DNA from 3 places in the Spiroplasma eriocheiris genome. Region 2 is predicted to be linked to each of the others. Evidence: riboswitches for the same ligand, from Rfam matches in the RefSeq annotation. Region 2 holds a riboswitch; each other region holds the start of a gene.
The links. A riboswitch is a leader RNA that binds a small molecule or an ion and turns the genes downstream of it on or off. The one in region 2 is predicted to bind cobalamin.
Positions count from the first base shown of each region.

Region 1: another riboswitch for cobalamin. It lies ahead of SERIO_RS01995 (hypothetical protein); the one in region 2 lies ahead of nrdF (class 1b ribonucleoside-diphosphate reductase subunit beta).
Region 3: another riboswitch for cobalamin. It lies ahead of SERIO_RS00775 (anaerobic ribonucleoside triphosphate reductase); the one in region 2 lies ahead of nrdF (class 1b ribonucleoside-diphosphate reductase subunit beta).

Region 1 covers NZ_CP011856.1:422,776-427,254, forward strand. The annotation lists gene SERIO_RS01985 (hypothetical protein) at 1-385, shown strand, start outside; gene SERIO_RS01990 (hypothetical protein) at 443-1,711, shown strand; cobalamin riboswitch at 1,783-1,952, shown strand; gene SERIO_RS01995 (hypothetical protein) at 2,120-2,617, shown strand; gene SERIO_RS02000 (hypothetical protein) at 2,622-3,353, shown strand; gene SERIO_RS02005 (lipoprotein) at 3,366-4,403, shown strand; gene SERIO_RS02010 (hypothetical protein) at 4,462-4,479, shown strand, end outside.
Region 2 covers NZ_CP011856.1:855,890-860,368, forward strand. The annotation lists gene nrdE (class 1b ribonucleoside-diphosphate reductase subunit alpha) at 1-684, opposite strand, end outside; gene nrdI (class Ib ribonucleoside-diphosphate reductase assembly flavoprotein NrdI) at 690-1,145, opposite strand; gene nrdF (class 1b ribonucleoside-diphosphate reductase subunit beta) at 1,161-2,183, opposite strand; cobalamin riboswitch at 2,531-2,694, opposite strand; gene SERIO_RS03895 (hypothetical protein) at 2,780-3,406, opposite strand; gene SERIO_RS03900 (hypothetical protein) at 3,637-3,960, opposite strand; gene SERIO_RS03905 (hypothetical protein) at 4,239-4,427, opposite strand; gene SERIO_RS03910 (SLC5/6 family protein) at 4,428-4,479, opposite strand, start outside.
Region 3 covers NZ_CP011856.1:164,849-169,327, forward strand. The annotation lists gene SERIO_RS00765 (lipoprotein) at 1-153, shown strand, start outside; gene ilvA (threonine ammonia-lyase) at 274-1,245, shown strand; cobalamin riboswitch at 1,330-1,500, shown strand; gene SERIO_RS00775 (anaerobic ribonucleoside triphosphate reductase) at 1,675-3,897, shown strand; gene nrdG (anaerobic ribonucleoside-triphosphate reductase activating protein) at 3,905-4,390, shown strand.

The DNA of each region.
Region 1 (4,479 bases), 430 kb from region 2:
AAATGTTGATAGTAAAATTAATCAATTGGGCATGATGCATTTGCATAGTTTAAAGCATATGTCAAAGATGCGCCGTAATTTTTTGATTTCTTTTTTAATTTTTATTTTGTTGGTGGCTGCTGGTTTGGCTACGGGATTAGGATTTTATTTTTCTGCTTCTAAAAAAGTGACAAGTAATAATTTTAATGGCGGGGTTAATCTTATTGCTTTAGCTGAAGATTTTGATGATAATGTTTTAGGCCATATTGCCGATAATCAAGATTCAACAATTTTAGCAGAAGTGAAAAAGCATAATCCTAGAGTAGTTGTTGAAGATATTTTTTTAAGAAATACTACACGAACATCAGCAGTTATTGCGGCAAAATCAGCTAGTGGTCATTATTAATATAATTCACAAGTTACTGTTACTTTTTTACCGCAAGTAGTAACTTTAAAAACAGATTTGAGTAGCCAAATTATTGTAGGTGAAGTTAATGATCCATCAATTGAAAAAGATGTTTTAAATAATCTTGGCAAGGAAAATCCTAATTTAAAAATTAATCAAATATTAGTTAAGGACTATAATAAATCAGAAGCTAAAATTGTTGTTAAACCAGATAGTACTGTTTATATTCCTGGTGATTCTTTGATGGTTTATTTTAATACTGGTGGGAAAAAATTATTATCGCAAGATTTAATTGAGCCAAATATTGGTAATATTGTAAATAATAAATCTGAAACTATTAGTAAAGCATTGGTTGCTAAAAATAAAGACCTAAAAATCGAAGAAATTGAGTTGTTGTCAATTACATCTTCAACTGCAAAAGTGACTGCAAAAAAAGACAGTAAAATATATGTTTCTGATAATGTAGAACCAATTGAAATTTATTTTCAAGTATATAATCCTAATATTGGAAAAATAAAAAAACAAACTGCTCATTTTGATATGACTAATTTAGGGGGAGTTTGGACTGATTATACCAAATTAGCTGAATTGAAAGATTCAACGATATTATTAAATTTAGGAAAAAAAATTGTTGAGTTAAATCGAGATGGTTCTTTTAAAAAAGATTTCATTGATGTTCCAGAATCTAACATTACATTTTATAAAATTGTGCAGTTGTTAGATGGTAAAATTTATGTTTTTGCTGGTAATTTTAATAATTTGCTAATTTATTCTTTAGAATTGAGTGGATCAATACCTAAGTTAATTTTGCTTAAAAAATTTAGTGGCCCTGATAAGATTCTTTACTTTTTCCCACTTTCTAATGGGCAGTTTTTAGCTGCTAGTGGTAAATATATTTATATTTTTGATTTTGATTGAACACTTAAAAAAACATATGATTTCTATGAAACCTCTAATGACGGTGGGAAAGTTATTGGATTTTTATTAATTAATAAAAATCCAAATTTTGGGGATTTGATAAAAATTGCTACAGAGAGTAATATTTATTCTTGAGAAATTGGATCAGATAATTTTAAACTTTTATCACAAACCGCTACTCTTGTTCAGACTATTGCGCAATTGGATGATGGCACTATTTTGGCTTTCAATTATGGGAGTCATCAAATTTTACAATTGAATGATGATGGTACAATTAGAATTGTGGTTGCTAACATGTTAGAGAGTTATGCTGCTGGTTTTTTTGAGACTTCTGATCATAAATTATTTTTTTCAGTAGTTAGTGCTGATATAAATCATCTTTATTTATATGAATTAAATAATAAATAGTTTATTTAGATGTAAAAAATAAAATAATGTTTGCAATTTTGACAACTTCTTCATATTATTAAGATAACAACTTAAAAAAGCAAATTTTGGATATTACGGGAATTAGGTGCAAGTCCTAGGCTGTCCCAGCAACTGTAATGCTGATGAACACTATAAAAATCCATTGAGATAAAGATCTTGAGAAGGAATAGTAAGTAAAATGAAGCTAAGCCAGTAGACCGATCTAAAAATTTACAAACCAATTATCAATACGATAATTATTATCCCTGGGGTTTGGATAATTAATTGTTTACTAGTAGTTAAAATGAAGGTTGATTTTCTAACCAAAACCTACTAATTAATAATTATTCAAAACGCTCCAAAAGCGTTTTTTTAGTTGTTAAGAACTCATAATTAAAGGAGAACAATATGAATAAAACTAATAAAAAAAATTGAGTAATGTGGTTAATAATTGCCCTTGCGAGTATTATTTTTAGTGCTTCGGTAATCTTAAACATTACATATTTGCCAAAGTATTTTGCATTAAAAAATCGGGTTGATAATACTTTAAAAATAAAAATTAATGCCTACGATGCGACAAAACCGGTCCATGAAATGTTGTTTAGTTCCAACTATGAATCAACAATGTTAACATTAGGAGATTTAATGCAAAATTATCCTGATAGCTTTGCGGTTATTGCCAGTGGTTCTTTAGGACATTGGCTAGAAGGAGTTAATACTAACAAAGGATGAATTAAAAAAACAGCTCATGATTCTGAATATTGAGCAATTACCAGTCCCACAAATTCAAAATGTAAGGGTAATACTGATCCTAAAAGTAATATTTCTGATATTTGTGGGGTAGGGATTGATGATTTATTCTTGAAAAATAATGATGTTTTTAATTTAATGTTAGTTACACAATAAAATTATGAAAAATTTTTGAGGTAAACTAAAAACAAAATTTTTGTTTCATAAGCGTCCTTATACTATTAAAACTTTAATTCAAATTTGCTTAATTCCAATTTATGCGGCGTTAGTTTTTGCGTTAAAAGAAGCAATGGCTTTTTTACCAAACATTGAACCAGTGACATTATTAATTTTATTTGCTGGAGTTTATTTTCCTTTTTATATGAGTTTTAGTATTAGTCTAATTTTTTGCTTTCTTGATGGTTTATACTGGGGTTTTAATTTAAGTTGGTTTTTACCATACTTAATTATTTGGCCACTTTTAGCGGTTATTGGGCGAGTTTGTCGTCCGGTAATTCTCAAATGATGGTGAACATTTATTATTATTGCTGGTCTTTTTGGGTTATTATTTGGTTTTGTTTTTGCTGTTATTAACTGACTAGTAGTGGTCATCATTGGTAACCAAATTAACGGGGGGCAAAGTTTTGCCTTAATTGCCTGATGATTAAACGGATTATCTTATGATGGTATTCACTGTGCGGGAAATATTATGATGGCCGGGGTTTTATTTTATCCTTTAACCAGACTATGAGTTAACCATCTCCAATATTATTTATTTTATGAAGATGATAAACGCATTATTTCCTATAATATTTTTTCCAAAAAAACCCAAGCAAAATTAGAGACGACTTCATCATTTGAAATGAAACCATTAGAACCATTAAGCGAAAACGAAAAAATACAAGAGAGGTAGTTACATTTAAGAATGAAAAAATTATTAACAATATTTACGAGTCTAACTTTATTAACCACTATTACAACACCATTGGTGGGGTGTTTAAATAATCAAACAAACAATCAACAATATCAAGAACCTGCCTGAGTAAAAACTTTTGCGAAAGTGGTTAGTCAAAACAAAGAAGCAGTCAGAGTAGCATATGAAAATTATTATGTTGATACCAATACCAAATCAATTTGGGATCAGCATGATTATTTAGATATTGCAAAAAATAATAATCTTTTTATTTATTTACAAGCAGCTAATAATTTAACAGAAGCTACGCAGTATTTACAATTAATTGATACTTCTGATATGGGGATGACAACAAAAGGAAAAGAACCAATAATTTTTGATAGTAATTTTGAAAGTAACCAGTTTATTACCCAAGATACTTCGGTAGGTGGAGCTGCATTAATGGCCTACCAAAAATTTGATGATATTTTAAATAGTAGTAAGGCAAAAACAACTTGAGGTGATAAGAACCGTGAAAGTTTTATTAAATTTGGTTCAATGTCAAAATACCAAGGTGACGACCGAGCAACTTGATGAAATTCAAACCACTGAGAAAAATTACTATCAACTGAAAAAAATATCCCAGATTTAAAAAATAACCCAAATGTTTATTCAGAATTAGATTTATATAACCAGTGAGCAGCGGGTAATCCGGGCATGAATGTGCCGCTAAGTGTAGTAGCAAAGGGATTGTTTAAATTACATGCAACAACTCAAAAGCATGTCTATCGTTTGGAAGTTAATTCAAATGAATATTGGATTAATAATAATGGGGAAGTAGTTACTTATTCATTACCTCACTGGGGATTTATGTTTCGAATTTATGATACTCCTAATCAACAAGCATGAACGAAAGATCATTTAGCTTTTTCGTCACCTCAATTGCCAATTATTAATAAAGAAATGTTTAAATATCAAGACATTAAAGATTATTTATTACAATCAGATTATTTATCATTTAATGACCAAGAAACCACAAAATTTAAAGATAATAAAATTATGGCTAGTTAACGTCATATCATAACATTCGGAAAAATATCCGCACGAATGTTTGCAAAGGAGAATTAAGATGAAAAATTTACTAACA
Region 2 (4,479 bases):
TTGATTTGCAATGTTTTTAATGGGCGCCCCAAATTCACGAAGATTAGTTAAACATAAGGCCACTCCCCCACCGCGTTTTGATAACTGTAAAGAAGTTGAAATCGCACGACAAATAGATTCCATATTATCTTCAACTCTTAATAAATAACACGAAATGTATTCTCCCCGTTGTTTTTTCCCCGCGTTTAAAAAAGTTGGTGTTGCAGGTTGAAAGCGCCCTAACATCATTTCTTTTAAAATTGCTTGGGCAGCTTTAAAATCACCATCGCCAAAAAATAACGCATTCATTACTACCCGCTCTTCATAAGTTTCTAAATATTGTTGATTATCAAATGTTTTTAAAGCATAGGAGTTAAAAAATTTTAACGCTCCCATAAAACTAGGAAAGTGATGATGATAGTTTTTAGCAAGCGTTGTTAATTTTTCAATTTCTTCTATTTGATATTTATTAATAATTGTTTCATCATAGTATTGTTCTTTTACTAAGTAGGCGATGCGTTCTTTAACATCGCTAAACTTTTTAAGATTTGGTAACACATGGTGGTTTAAATAACTTTCAGCAGCTAACACGTCTAATTGAAAATTATCTTTTCCCCGTTCAAATAGTTTTGATTTTGCATTTAAAGCAATGTATTCTTCATTATCTCCATTATTTGCTAACAGAGAAACTTTATTTGTCTTCATAAATTCTATTCCTTTCAAAAATCACTTAATATTTTTTTGATAGTTTTAACATCTTGGGGAGTTCCTAGTAATTCAAATTGGTATAATAGCGGAACCTGTAATTTTTTGGAAAGAATTGGTCCAGCCACCGCAAAGGTGTCGCCAAAATTAGTATTTCCTGAGGCAATGACCCCACGGCAAAACTGACGATTTTGGTGGTTATTTAAAAATTTAATTACTTGTTTAGGAACTGCTCCTTTATAATCATTGCCTCCACCCCCATATGTGGGACAAATCAAAACATAATCTTTCTCAACTAAGATTTCTTCTGATAAATCATAAGGAATTCGTGTATTTTTAATATTTAGTTTTTGGATAAAGCGGTAAGTATTATTTGATGGTGAGGAAAAATAAACAACATACATTTCACCTGTTGGTTTGGTAACTGATTGATCGGAAACTCTAATAAAATCCTTATGCATAATTATTCCTTGAGTCTAAAATTCTCAATCTTCATCTTCAGTTTCTTCAGTAATCCCCATTACATAAGAAGAACCATTCCCAGAAAAGAAATCATGGTTTTCATCGGCACGGGCTGATAACTGGGTAAAAATCTCGGGGGCAATTCTTGTTTCTTCCTCACTAAAAGGTGATTCATAACCTAAATTTTGTAAAAATTTCCCAGCATTATATAAACTAAAGCGAATCGCATCTTCAGCTAATCCAAATCCTTCATAAAGTTCATGCAAATATTTTTTTTCTAAAATAATTAACTCATTTAGTAAATCAAAAACAAATTGTTTCATTTCTTCCTGTTGCGCGGGTGGTAATTTAGCAACTTTTTGTTGGTATTTATAACCACTATAATAATTATGAATAACTTTGTCTCTTAAAATTAACCGGATAATATCGGAAGTATTTGGGAGCTTACCACGCGCTGATAAATAAAATGGTAAATAAAATCCACCATATAGTAAAAATCCTGGCATTAAAGCAGCGGCGACTTTTGATTTTAGCGGATCATCACCAACATAATATGGAATTAATGCTTGGGCTCGTTCTTGTAAACTTTTTGTATTAATAACTCATTCATGAGCTTCTTCAATTTGCTCACTTGAACATAAAGTTGAAAAAATGGTTCCGTATGATCGCGCATGAACAGCAACCATAAAGGCAAAGTTTGTATAAATAACTTGTTCATGATCGGTCAATGAGTTAGGAATTTGGGCAACATCGCCAACCGTTGCTTGGATTGTATCCAATAATGTTAAACCAGTAAATGTGCGGGTAATTAGTTGTTGCCATTCCGGATTTAAAGTACGTCATGATGTTAAATCATTAGAAACTGGGATTTTTTCTGGTAACCAAAAATTTTGGGTAATTCTGGTTCATACTTCTAAATCTTTATCATCATTAATGACATTTCAGTTAACTGACCGCATTTTCCCCTGAAAATTATTTTGCGCATATTCAAGGGGCGAAAGTGAATTTTGATAATATTTATTTTTTTGTGCTGCCATAATTGCTCCTTTCAAAGATATATTAAAAATATCTATCTAAAATAATTTAGTAATTGCTTAATTAGCGATACTAAAATAAACCCAAAAGTAATCTGGATTTTTATAGTGTTCATCAATATTAATTCCCGTTCAATGCTAATGGGAGTTGTTAATAAATTATGAAGAGTTAACAAAAAACTTGTAATAATCCCTAAAACAACTTTTCCTTGACAACTAAAAAGCATTCACTTCATTAGGGAAAGGAGTACAAATATTTTTAAATTATTTAAAAGTAATCAAAAAAAGCATTCGCAACATTATTAAAGATTACAAAATAATTTTGTTATTTCATTCCCAGGAATAACATAAATTTAGTGAGATAACAGACTGGTTTCCTGGCTTAGCATCATTTTACTAGTTACCCTTCTCAAAGTTTCCTTTAATGGCTATGTAACGTTCATCCGCATCACAGTTGCTGGGACAGCAAGAGAATCTAACTCTTTTCCCAAACATCTATTATTCCAAAGCTATTTAGTTGTAAACATATCTTACTATATTATTTTTAATTTGTAAAATAATAAAAAAAAGAATAATAATTATTCTTTTTTTATCCTTAGTTATAAAGATTTTTCGTTTTCATCAACATTTGATGAAGAAAACTCATATGAGTCAAGGCGAGATATCTTCCCTATTTTAAGTCTTTTTTCTACATTAATTTTTTTCCGTAATAATAATTGCTTTCTTTTTTTAAAGTTTTTTGATTGTGTTACTACTAATTCACCCTCATTAATCTCTTGTTTTCATTTTTCTTGAATTTTGTGAATGGTATTCAAATAATTATCTATTAATTTCTGGTTAAAAACTTGTCCATAATTATTAGCAGTTATAAATCTTAATAATCGGCTTTGAGCATTTAAAACATTTCACAAAAAAATTTCAAATTCCCCAGTATCGCTAAAAATAACATCGGTCATTTTGTGTTCTTTCTTTTGTAACTTTCTATTACTTAAAATTTGTTGTTTAAAATTTTTGAAAAAAGTAGGCCATTTTTCTTTTTTGATATAGCCTCATTCTTGATAACCCATAATTTGAAATTGCTCACTAAAATCGACCATTTCTTTAGTACGAATTTTAAAAGAATTTAAAAATTTAAAATAATGTTGTGCAATATCAATAATAAGAATACGATCATGGAATTTTAAAAGCTCAATTAATTGATTAGTTTCGGTTTTAATTTTATGCAAATAAAATTTTGCATAAAATTCAAGTAACTGAGAATTAGATTTAATTTCATTAAAATTAATTATTGTATCATCTTCAACAATAACATATTTTTCTAAAATTTTTTCAAAAGTTAATTCATTAAGTACGCTAAGAACTTCAAAATATTTTGGTTCTGACTTGCTATTAGTTGCTGAAGAATCATCTTGAGAAGCATTGGTCTCCGAATCTTCAGACCCAATTGCTCGAATTTCTAATTTAACTTTACGCGGATGAATTGTGACGGTAGGAATAATTGCCCCTCGTATTTACTAAACTTAAAAATAAAATTTGTCAATTCAGAAAATAATAATTGTCCTAAGTTTATTTGCAATTGTTGGTATATTGTTAACATTTTTTGTATTTTAGCAGACACTTTTTCTCATGCTCAGTAAGTTCCAAAAGGTTGGCGTTTATGTTTACTTATATCAAGTAATTCATTAAGACCAACTATTTCTGATAAATTTAAAGCAGTAATATCTTCTTCAAAAATACGATTAATTTCATTAATCAAAAGATTAGTTGAAATTGGATTCATAAGTGATCACTCTTTCTAAATAATGTTTAATTTTAATATTTTAAAATAACAATCCTAAAAATAAGATTGTTAAGATTATTAAAATTAGATATAAAAAAATACCAAAAATCTTGTTCACAAGAAATTTGGTATTATATATACTCTAAAATATGAAATTATTAATTTTTATATCTAATCCTTTATTATTATAACACTTTCTTTTAATTCTAGTGTGCTAATTTATAAATCTTATCAATAACTGTCATCGTAAAAATAAGTTTTTTAATTTTTAATAAAAGTTATTTTATGGTTTCTTGTTCTAATTCACTTTCTAAATCAACTTCTAATAAATTATGCTCAGCTAGTTCTTGATCAAGTTCAATTGTGTGTTCAGTTCGTTTTAAATCTTTGTAAATAAAAAAACCAAACAAAATTCCTAAACAAATTAAAATTACTAATAATACTGTTAAAGCTACAATTGTTAACATCTACTCCACCTCGTCTTCTAATTTAGATTGTGCTACTTTGGAAATTTCATTT
Region 3 (4,479 bases), 670 kb from region 2:
ATTACTATTGGAGAGAAAGGAACAAGCACATTTGTTAAAACTGGTGATGATACAAAGTTTACAGCCAATTGAAATGTTAATGTTGACCTAACTAGTGGCGATAAAACAATAAACTTTACTAATTCAGGTAGTTTAGAATTTGAAAAAAACTAAGAATATAATTTCTTAGTTTTTTAAATTATATATTATTTTTAGGATTTCATTGTTTTTTAAATTTAAAGGAATAGAATATATATGAAAACAAAGACACATATACAAGAGAGGTTTTCCCTGATGATTACTATTGATAAAATTAAGGAAGCACGAGATAGAATTAGTGATTATATTAATTCTGATAATATAATTCATGATTTGACACTATCAAAAATGCTTAATGCGGAAATATATTTAAAATTAGAAAATTTACAACGAACAGGAAGTTTCAAAATTAGAGGAAGTTTAAATAAGATTCTTTCTTTGAATGAAGCCGAACGTGCTAAAGGAATTATTGCTGCATCTGCTGGCAATCATGCTCAAGGTGTTGCATTGGCATGTTTATTAACAAATACTAGATGTACTATAGTAATGCCAGAAAATGCACCAAAATCAAAAATTGAGGCAACTAAATTATATGGTGCAGATATTATTTTATCTGGTTCTAATTTTGATGGGGCGTTAAAAACTGCATTAGAAGTTCAAAAATTACAGCAATTAACATTTGTACATGCTTTTGATGATGAAGAGGTAATTAGTGGGCAAGGTACTATTGGATTAGAATTAATTGAACAAGTTAAAGGTTTAGATACAATAATTGTTCCCGTTGGTGGTGGCGGTTTAATTTCAGGTATTGCTATTGCCGCAAAAACATTAAATCCAGAAGTTAAAATTATTGGTGTTGAAGTTGAAAATGTGCCATCTTTAACAAAAGCCTTTGAATTTGGTAAATCAATTGAAGTTGAACCTAGTAAAACAATTGCTGATGGTATTAATGTTCAAAAAATTGGTTTAATTACTTTTGAGATATGTAAACAGTATGTTGATGAAATTGTTACTGTTTCAGAGAAAGAGGTTAAGGAGGCAATTTTGTTCTTATTAGCAAAAGACAAAATTTTAGCAGAAGGTGCTGGCGCTGCAGCTTATGCAGGAGTATTATCTGAAAAAATTAAATTAATTCAAAATACTAATGTAACAATCATTATTTCTGGAGGAAATATTGATTTATCTAAATTAAATGAAATTTTAAATGAAAATATAAACGACGGTTAGGAGTTTATTTTTTTAATTTAAAAATGAAAAATTTTGGTTTATTTATGATATAGTTTAAGTATGAAAGATGTCGATCTTTCAAAAATTAAATAAAATAAATATGGTTTTTAATTAGGGAATTGTGTTAGAAGCACAAGCTGTACCAGCAACTGTAAAACTGACGAACACTGTAATAACCACTGAGAAAATTTCTTGGGAAGGGCAGTAAGTAGGCTGAAGTAAAGCCAGTAGACCTACCATGTTTTTGAACTTTGATTACTTCTGGAATAAAGTAATCCTGTAATTTATTTAATTTTTGTATTTTTACAAAAATGAAAAATAATAAATTATTGAATTTTATTAACAAAGACAACAAAGATAACTAAATATTATTTTTGTTTATTTAAAGTACTTAAATAATAATTAAAACAGAAACGGGGAAAAGCGGGAATGAAATTAAATGACAAAAAGTTTTTATACAACAAAGAAACTGACGGGGGAACTAATTCAACAATAAGTAGTATTATTAGTAATTCGTTTGCTATTTTTACTAAAGAAAATCCTTTAAAATCATATGATATTGATGCCTTAAAAGAAGAAATAATGAAAATTGTTAATGTTGAAAAAAATGATTCAACTTATGAAAATGCTAATATGTCAGCAGATACACCAGCTGGTCAAATGATGAATATGGCTGCAACAACTGCCAAAGAATATGCTTTACGCTTTTTATTAAGTAAGGAATATCGTGATGCTCATCAAAATGGGGATATTCATATTCATGATTTAGACTATTATCCATCAAAAACAACGACATGTGTGCAGTATGATTTAAAAGATATTTTTGCTAATGGTTTTTGAACAAAGAATGGAATGGTTCGCGAACCACAAACTATTCAGTCTTATGCCACACTAGCAGCAATCGTTTTTCAATCACACCAAAATGAACAACATGGTGGTCAAGCAATTCCAGCTTTTGATTATTTTTTAGCGCCGGGTGTTTTGAAATCATTTCGCAAAAATTTAGTCAAACAATTAGAATTTATTTTAAAATTAAATAATTTAAAAAGCCAAACAAATTGACAAGCACTAATTCAAACAAAAATTAACACTATTGATTTGCAACTTAATAAAGAAGCACAACTTGAAATTAGTAAATTATTAAATTTAAATATAAACCAAGTTAAAATTGCTTTTGAGGAGGCATATCTTACAACAGAAAAAGAAACTTTCCAAGCGATGGAAGGGTTTATTCATAATTTAAATACAATGCATTCGCGAGGAGGAAACCAAGTTGTTTTTTCATCAATAAATTATGGAACTGATACTTCTCCCGAAGGAAGAATGGTGATGCGCCAAATATTATTAGCAACTCAAAAAGGACTTGGAAAAAACGAAACCCCAATTTTTCCTATTCAGATCTTTAAAGTTAAAGCAGGAATTTCTTACTCGGAAGAAGATTTTAATTTAGCAATTAATAATTGAAAACAAGCTGAAAAGGGGTTACTAAATTATAAAACTAAAAACTTTGATTTATTGATTCTTGCTTGCCAAACAAATTCAACTCGGTTATTTCCTAATTTTGTTTTTTTAGATACACCATTTAATAAGCATGAAAATTGAAATCCTGCTGATCCAAATAATTATTTAAATGAAGTTGCGACGATGGGTTGTCGGACAAGAACTTTTGAAAATGTTAATGGATATAAAACACCAGTTGGCCGTGGTAATATTTCTTTTACAACTATGAACTTACCGCGTTTAGCCATTGAAGCGGTAAAAGAAGTTAAAGAAGAAAATTTATCATATGATGATTTTTTAAAAAAAGTAAGTGCCTTATTTTTAGAAAAAGTAAGAACAATGAGTATTTTAATTGCTAAACAGTTAAAAGAACGTTTTGATTATCAAAAAACAGCATTATTAAAACAATTTCCTTTTATGGTAAAAAATAATGTATGAAAACATCATAAGGACATTTCAAAAGATGAATATGTCGGAAATATGATTAACCAGGGTAGTTTAACAATTGGCTTTATTGGAGGGCATAATGCCATGAAAATGATCTTTGGAAAAGGCCACGGTGAATCAGATGCAGCATATGATTTATTATACCAAGCAGTATTAACAATGAATGAGATTGCTAATCAATATAAACAAAAATATAATTTGAACTATTCAGTTATTGCCACTCCAGCCGAAGGATTATCGGGGCGTTTTACTAGAATGGATGTTAAAAAATATGGAGTTATCCCGGGTGTTAATGACAGTAATTATTATGTTAATTCATTCCATGTTGATGTTAAACAAGATATTAGTATTTTTGAAAAAATAAAAAAAGAAGCACCATTCCATGCAATCACATTAGGTGGACATATTAGTTATGTTGAATTGGATGGCGCGATGAAATATAACATTCCTGTTATTTTAAAAATAGTTAAATGTATGTTTGATAATAATATTGGTTATGGATCAATTAATCACCCAGTTGATGTTTGCTTAGAATGTCAATTTTCAGGGATTATTCCTCACGCATGTGATAAATGTCAAAGCAATAATATTCGTCGGATTCGTCGGATTACTGGTTATTTAACTGGCGATTTAAATAGTTGAAATTCAGCAAAAAGATCAGAAGAACATGACCGGGTAAAACATGGAATTAACGAAGATAAATAACTTTAACATTAAAGTTTTAAAAATTTACCCGGAAACAACTAGTGACGGTCTTGGGTTACGTTATAGTATTTATTTAGCGGGTTGTCGGCATGCCTGTTTTGGTTGTCATAATGTTAGAAGTTGAAATCCTAATAATGGCAAACTTCTAGATGATAAATATCTTGCTGAAATTATTGACCAAATTAATGCGAATCCGTTATTGGATGGTGTGACGTTATCAGGTGGTGATCCATTCTATGATCCATTATTTTTAAAACAACTGTTAGAATATTTGAAAAAATATACTAACAAAAATATTTGATGTTATACAGGTTATACATATGAACAAATTATAAACAAACCAGAGTTAAATGCGTGTTTAAAATATATTGATGTCTTAATTGATGGGCGTTTCGTTTTGGAATTAAGAGATGTCTCACTTCCTTTTAAAGGTAGCAGTAATCAACGAACAATTTATTTAAAAAATGGTAAACTTGATTTTATTGATAATTAGTTAGAAATTATTAAATCAAGTTTTTTTATTTTTAAAGGAATTCTTTTTTTTATTAGTTAAATTATTTATGAGAAATTAATAAAAAAGGA